DNA from 3 places in the Sphingomonas sorbitolis genome. Region 2 is predicted to be linked to each of the others. Evidence: predicted binding sites of a transcription regulator. Region 2 holds the regulator's gene; each other region holds the start of a gene.

Region 1 (2,267 bases), on a different contig from region 2:
CCACCGCATTCGCTCCGAACACCCACCACGCCATAACTCTCGAAAAGCACCTCCCGATCGCCTCGGGCATAGGCGGAGGATCAGCCGACGCCGCGGCCACCCTCCGAGCGCTAGCCCGACTCCACGGCGTACCCCCAACCGACCCCCGCCTCCACGTCATCGCCGCAAAGCTCGGCGCAGACGTCCCCGCCTGCCTCGCCAACCGCACCACGCTCGGCACCGGCAAGGGCGACACCCTTACCACGCTCGAAGGCCTGTCGGGCACGCCACTGCTCCTCGTGAACCCCGGCGTCGCCGTCTCCACCGCCGCTGTCTTCAAAACCTGGGACGGCAAGGACCGAGGCCCGATCCCCGAAGGTGACCTCCTCGCTCGCGCCCTCGAAGGCCGCAACGACCTCGAGCCCCCCGCGCTAGCGCTCGCCCCCGAAATCGCGGAAGTGCGCACCCTTCTCGACGCAGCGCACGGCGTCCTCCTGGCGAGAATGTCCGGCTCGGGCGCCACCTGCTTCGCCCTGTTCGAAACCCTCGAGGCCAGAGACGCCGCCGCCACCGCCGCAAAAGCCCGCGGTTGGTGGACCCTCGCAACGACGCTCGCCTGATCAAATGCGATCCCGAATAAGCCCGATCCCCAACAAAGACTGAGCGGATCTCGATCAAAAGTCGTCGCCTTTCCCGTCATCCCCGCGGAGGCGGGAACCCATACCGGCTGGTGTCGCAACAGGATCGCTAGCCCTTGAGCTTATAGATCCCCGCCTGCGCGGTGATGACGACCGGTCACATATCGATGCGGCCAAATCTTGCGGTGCCGCGTATAGGGCCCGCGCGCCCGCAACCAAACTCCAACCCTTTTCTGCACAAACCGACGTTCCCCACTTGTTCCAAAAGAACAAAGAGAATACATGGTGTTTGACGCGTTGAATGGCACGCGCGCTTGCTTTAGCGATGGGAGCTTATCAATGGCCGCTAATCTGAAAGTGATCGACACCGGCATGGCAACCGCAACCAACGACCGCCAGAAGGCGCTCGACGCCGCGCTCGCGCAGATCGACCGCGCGTTCGGCAAGGGCTCGGCGATGCGCCTAGGCTCGAAGGAGACCATGCAGGTCGAGGTTATCTCGACCGGCTCGCTCGGTCTCGACATCGCACTCGGCGTCGGCGGCCTGCCGCGCGGTCGCGTGATCGAGATCTACGGTCCGGAAAGCTCAGGCAAGACCACGCTCGCGCTCCACGTGATCGCCGAAGCGCAGAAGGGTGGCGGCACCGCGGCATTCGTCGATGCCGAGCACGCGCTCGACCCGGTCTACGCCAAGAAGCTCGGCGTCAACATCGACGAACTGATCGTATCGCAGCCCGACACCGGCGAGCAGGCGCTCGAGATCGTCGACACGCTGGTCCGCTCGAACGCGATCGACGTGCTGGTGGTCGACTCGGTCGCAGCCCTCGTGCCGCGTGCCGAAATCGAGGGCGAGATGGGCGACAGCCATGTCGGTCTGCAGGCACGCCTGATGTCGCAGTCGCTGCGCAAGCTCACCGGCTCGATCAGCCGCTCGCGCTGCATGGTGATCTTCATCAACCAGCTCCGCATGAAGATCGGCGTCATGTACGGCAACCCGGAGACGACGACCGGCGGCAACGCGCTGAAGTTCTACGCCTCGGTCCGCCTCGACATCCGCCGCATCGGTGCGATCAAGGCCGGCGAAGAGGTCACCGGCAACCAGACGCGCGTCAAGGTCGTCAAGAACAAGGTCGCCCCGCCGTTCAAGCAGGTCGAGTTTGACATCATGTACGGGCAGGGCGTTTCAAAGCTCGGCGAGATTCTCGATCTTGGCGTGAAGGCGGGCTTGGTTGAGAAGTCCGGCGCCTGGTTCAGCTACGACAGCGTCCGCCTCGGCCAGGGCCGTGAGAACTCGAAGACCTTCCTCAAGGACAACCCTGAAACCGCCGACCGCCTCGAAAAGCAGATCCGCGCGCGCACGGACAAGGTCGCCGAGGAAATGATGGCCGGCCCCGAAGAAGGCGACGACGCATAAAACCTTTACCCCTCTCCCTCCGGGGAGAGGGAGGGGCCCATTGCTCTCGCAATGGGAGGGTGAGGGCACGTGGTTGATCGTGCAGGGGGCGTGGCGGCATCGGGCTTGGATCGGCGTCAGCCTCGGCTTTGCGCCGGCGAGAATCTCTACATAGGCATCGCACCGCACCGCACCGCACCGCACCGCACCGCCCCAACACACCACCCCGGCGAAGGCCGGGGCCCAGTTGGAAAGGTG
Region 2 (2,267 bases):
AGTCCTCCGCGAAGCCTTCGCCAGCGTCGAGGCCGACCTGCTCGTCACCACCGGCGGCGCATCGGTAGGCGACCACGACCTCGTCCGCCCGGCGATCGAAGCCGCCAACGGCACCATCGATTTCTGGCGGATCGCGCTGCGCCCCGGCAAGCCGATGATGGCCGGCCGGATCGGCGAGATGATGGTGCTCGGCCTCCCCGGCAACCCGGTCTCCGCGTTCGTCACCGCGACGTTGTTCGTGAAGCCCGTCGTCGCGCACATGGCCGGCGCACGCGACCCGCTCCCTCAGTCGACCCATGCGCTGCTCGGCGAAGACCTCCCCGCCAACAATGCCCGCACCGACTATCTCCGCGCCGAACTGCGCGACGGCAAAGCCTATGCCTCGACGATCCAGGACAGTTCGATGCTGCTCACGCTGGCCCGGTCGACCTGCCTGATCGTCCGCCCCGGCAACGCACCCGTAGCAAAGACGGGCGAATCGGCGGAAATCCTGGTGATCGCGTGATACGGACGCTTGACGCCGTTAATTATGTTCCATAGAAGTTCCCAGTCTGTTCCGGACGGAGAACCGCCATGCTCACGCGCAAGCAGCACGAACTCGTCTGCTTTATCAACGATCGCCTCAACGATACCGGCGTCTCGCCGTCGTTCGAGGAGATGAAGGACGCACTCGACCTCAAGTCGAAGTCGGGCGTCCACCGTCTGATCAGCGCGCTCGAGGAGCGCAACTTCATCCGCCGCCTTCCCAACCGTGCGCGCGCACTCGAAGTGCTTCGCATGCCCGAGCGCGCCGAGAAAAAGGCGCCATCAAAGGCGTCGAACGTAAAGCCCTCGCCCGCTACCGCGCCACAGCCAGCGAACGACGTCGTCGAGATCCCCCTCCACGGCCGCATCGCCGCCGGCGTCCCGATCGAAGCGTTCGAAGGCAGCACGATGCTGGCCGTCCCCGCCGCACTGCTGGGTTCGGGTGAACACTATGCGCTCGAAGTCTCCGGCGACTCCATGGTCGAGGCCGGTATCCTAGACGGCGACTACGCCCTGATTCGCCGCACCGAGACCGCCCGAGACGGCGAGATCGTCGTCGCCCTGATCGAAGACAGCGAAGCCACCCTGAAATACTTCCGCCGCGAAGGCGCCATGGTCCGCCTCGACCCTGCAAACCGAGCCTACGACCCCCAACGCTACGCCCCCGCCCAAGTCCGCGTCCAAGGCAAACTCTCCGGCATCCTCCGCCGCTACGACTGAACTACCGGGACCGACTTGCGGCATCAAGGCGCAGGCCGGTCTCGGTGTTTGATTGCCAACGAAAAGCGACAGCCAGGCCGGTAAGCCAAGTCGCTTTTTCCTTACCGGCAACAGCGACTGGGCGTCTTCGGCGAACGAAACGATGTGCTCGGAGCTTTCGAGAAAATGGCCAGTTTTTCGACACCCCCAAGCAAACACCGCCAACCGTCCGGAAGACCCTCTCGCGCTCCGATGCATAAGCGCGACCTCGACTCGAACCCTCAATCTCTGCGCCTCTGCGCCTCTGCGCCTCTGCGCGAACATATCGCCGCCAATCCCCCGCGCAGCCGAAGAATTGGTTCGCGCGGAGACGCGGAGACGCGGAGGTGTTTCGCTTAGGGAGAACGAAACGATTCCAAACGTCTTTCGCAAGTAAGACCAGATAGCCGCCAGTCCGATTCATCCTGCCGTACAAGAACCTTCTCCGCGTCTCCGCGTGAACCAATTCTTTGCACCAAGATCGCATGCGACGACGGGTAATTTTGTTCACGCGAAGGCGCAAAGGTGCAAAGGCGCGAAGATGCAGTGCTTAGATTTGCGACTACCTGCCTTCGCAGACCACCGAAATACCGACGTGGGCTTACCGTTCATGGGGGTGTTGAGGTCTCCCGAGCCGCGTCACCTTCGCGCCTTTGCGCCTTCGCGTGAACATTCTACTTTTGAGGGCCTCGGTCGGCTCGAAACGACGCAGCACCGTGGAACCGGCCATGTCGCAGCCCGAACGAATGCACGGTGCGTTCGAGGAGAGGCGGATCGCGCCAGGGGTGACGATCGCCTGCGTTCAGGATGGTCACGACTGTCCCGCTTCCCAAGGTCAGCGCGACGCCGCCCGTACGCCGGAGTACACGACGATCCAGTTTCAGCCACCGCGGTACGCACCGTTTCGGCAGACCGCGTTCGCTGACGACGACATCGGCGCCGTGACAGGCGGCGATGAACTCAGCAATCGGGACCATATAGGCGCTGCGGGTCGCGAGGATGCG
Region 3 (2,267 bases), on a different contig from region 2:
CCCGGCTATCCGCACCCGCGCGCGCCGGTCTCCAGGTGGTCAAAACAATTCCCCCTGCGGCCCCCGCGGCGCCCGGAACAGGTCGTTGCGGAGTGCGATCCGCTCCTGGTTCAGCCCGTGCTTCGCGCACGCGATCCGGAACCGCGTTCCCAGCAGGTCCGCCCACGGCCCTTGCCCCTTCATCCGCGTAAAGAAATTCGGGTCGTTATCCTTGCCACCGCGCAGCGACGCGATCGTCGCCATCACCTTCCCCGCGCGATCGGGGAAATGTTCGTCGAGCCACGCGCGGAACAGCGGTGCGACTTCATGCGGCAATCGCACGGGAATGAAGAACGCCCGGCTCGCCCCGGCTTCCGCCGCCCGCGCGACGAGGTGTTCGATCTCATGGTCGGTGATTGCCGGGATGACCGGCGCGATCGACACGTAGACCGGCACGTGCGCATCGGCGAGCTTGCGCACCGCGGCCAAGCGTCGCTCGGGATGCGGCGCGCGCGGTTCGACGGTCGACGCGATCTTCGGATCGAGCGAGGTGATCGACATCGCCACCGCCGCCAACCCCTTCGCCGCCATTGGTGCGAGCAGGTCGAGATCGCGCACCACGCGGTCGGACTTGGTCGTGATCGTGAGGGGATGATCGGTTTCCGCCAGCACCTCGATGATTCCCCGTGTGATCCGCCAGTCGGTCTCGATCGGCTGGTACGGATCGGTGTTCGTCCCCAATGCCATCGGCGCACAGACATAGCCCGGCTTCGACAGTTCGGCGCGCAACAGCGTCGCCGCCGAAGGCTTGGCGAACAGCTTGCTCTCGAAATCCAGCCCCGGCGACAAATCGTGGAACGCATGGCTCGGCCGCGCGAAACAATAGATACAGCCATGCTCACACCCGCGATACGGATTGATCGAGCGGTCGAACGGTACGTCGGGCGAGGCATTGCGGCTGATGATCGTCCGCGGCGTCTCGACCGTCACGGTCGTGCGCAGTTTTGGCGCTATCCCGTCGATCCCCTCGCGCATGTCGAGCCAGTCGCCGTCCGCCTCAGTCTGCGGCATGTTGAACCGGCGGCTTTCGTCATTGCGCGTCGCACCGCGAACCGGACGGACCTGTTTCATCGCACGATGATACGCTCGACTACGGAACATATAAAGAACATAATGTTTCGGTCTAAAAAATGCTCGAACGGCTGAGTTAATCTGCATCTACCTGAAATTGATCGCTTTTCACCAAGTGCGACGACACGCGAATCAATACTCGCGGGCGGTCGCGATCCGGCGTAGGGCAAAGCGATGACGGGACAGATGACCACGGTGGAACGCGCATTCGAACTGGCACGCTCGGGCGAGTGCGAGTCGGTCAATGCGCTACGGCAACGCTTGCGCCGCGAGGGGTATGACGCGGTGCATCTTCATCTTCATGGCTCGTCGATCAACAAGCAGCTTGTCGATCTCATCCATGCGGCGAGGGGCGGGTCCGCGCTGGCGTAGCGACAGGCGTCACGCCTTGAACAGCGAGCGGGCCTTCAGCACCGATGTTGCGCCGCTCGCGTCGGTTACCGCGTACGTGAAGCCCGGCAGCAGACAGTAAGCCCCGACATTCCCGTTCGTATCGAGTGCCAGGAAGCCGACCTGAACGCCCCGGATCGCCGCGCCGCGCAGCGTTGCAATATGACGAACGACCTCTTCGCACGCCTGCTGCGGCGTTGCGCCCGCGCGCATCGAGGCCACGACCCGCGCCGATCCCGCCACGCGCGTGACTTCCTCGCCAAGACCCGTCGAGGTCGCGCCGCCGACGCCCGCCTCGACGTACAATCCCGAGCCGACCTGCGGAGAATCGCCAACCCGGCCGCGCATCTTGAACGCCATGCCCGACGTGGTGCACGCGCCGGCCATCCGTCCGTCGGTCGTGCGCGCAAGCAGACCGATCGTGTCATGGTCGAGCGCGCCGCCGGGCGTACGGGTACTGCGGTTCTCGCTATTGGCCTCAGGTTGGTATTTCGAGGTCTTGAGCCACTCGCGCCACGCCTTTTCGGACTCGGGCGTGAGCAGCGACTGTTGCGGAAAGCCCTGGTCGCGCGCGAACCGCGTCGCGCCTTCGCCGACCAATAGCGTGTGCGGGGTCCGCTCCATCACCCGGCGCGCGACCGAGATCGCGTGCACCGTGTCCTCGAGCGCGGCGACCGCGCCGACGCCGCCGGCATCGTCCATAATGACGGCATCGAGCGTGACGTGGCCATCGCGGTCGGGATAGCCCGAATAGCCGACGCTGTGGT

Evidence for each region. Region 2 encodes LexA, which represses DNA repair genes until DNA is damaged. Its sites were predicted from a motif close to GTTCCNCNCTTGTTCT; they were not measured.
Region 1: a site for LexA is predicted at 865-880, ahead of recA (recombinase RecA). Genes of this name have one in related genera too.
Region 3: a site for LexA is predicted at 1,134-1,149, ahead of U1763_RS06735 (PA0069 family radical SAM protein). Genes of this name have one in related genera too.

The regions. Positions count from the first base shown of each region.
Region 1 covers NZ_JAXOJS010000003.1:386,156-388,422, reverse strand. Annotated here, with positions in the region: gene U1763_RS11145 (4-(cytidine 5'-diphospho)-2-C-methyl-D-erythritol kinase) at 1-599, shown strand, start outside; gene recA (recombinase RecA) at 957-2,030, shown strand.
Region 2 covers NZ_JAXOJS010000001.1:943,385-945,651, forward strand. Annotated here, with positions in the region: gene U1763_RS03850 (molybdopterin molybdotransferase MoeA) at 1-505, shown strand, start outside; gene lexA (transcriptional repressor LexA) at 574-1,245, shown strand; gene U1763_RS03860 (ComEC/Rec2 family competence protein) at 1,938-2,267, opposite strand, start outside.
Region 3 covers NZ_JAXOJS010000002.1:307,043-309,309, reverse strand. Annotated here, with positions in the region: gene U1763_RS06735 (PA0069 family radical SAM protein) at 40-1,110, opposite strand; gene U1763_RS06730 (hypothetical protein) at 1,285-1,482, shown strand; gene U1763_RS06725 (glycosylasparaginase) at 1,492-2,267, opposite strand, start outside.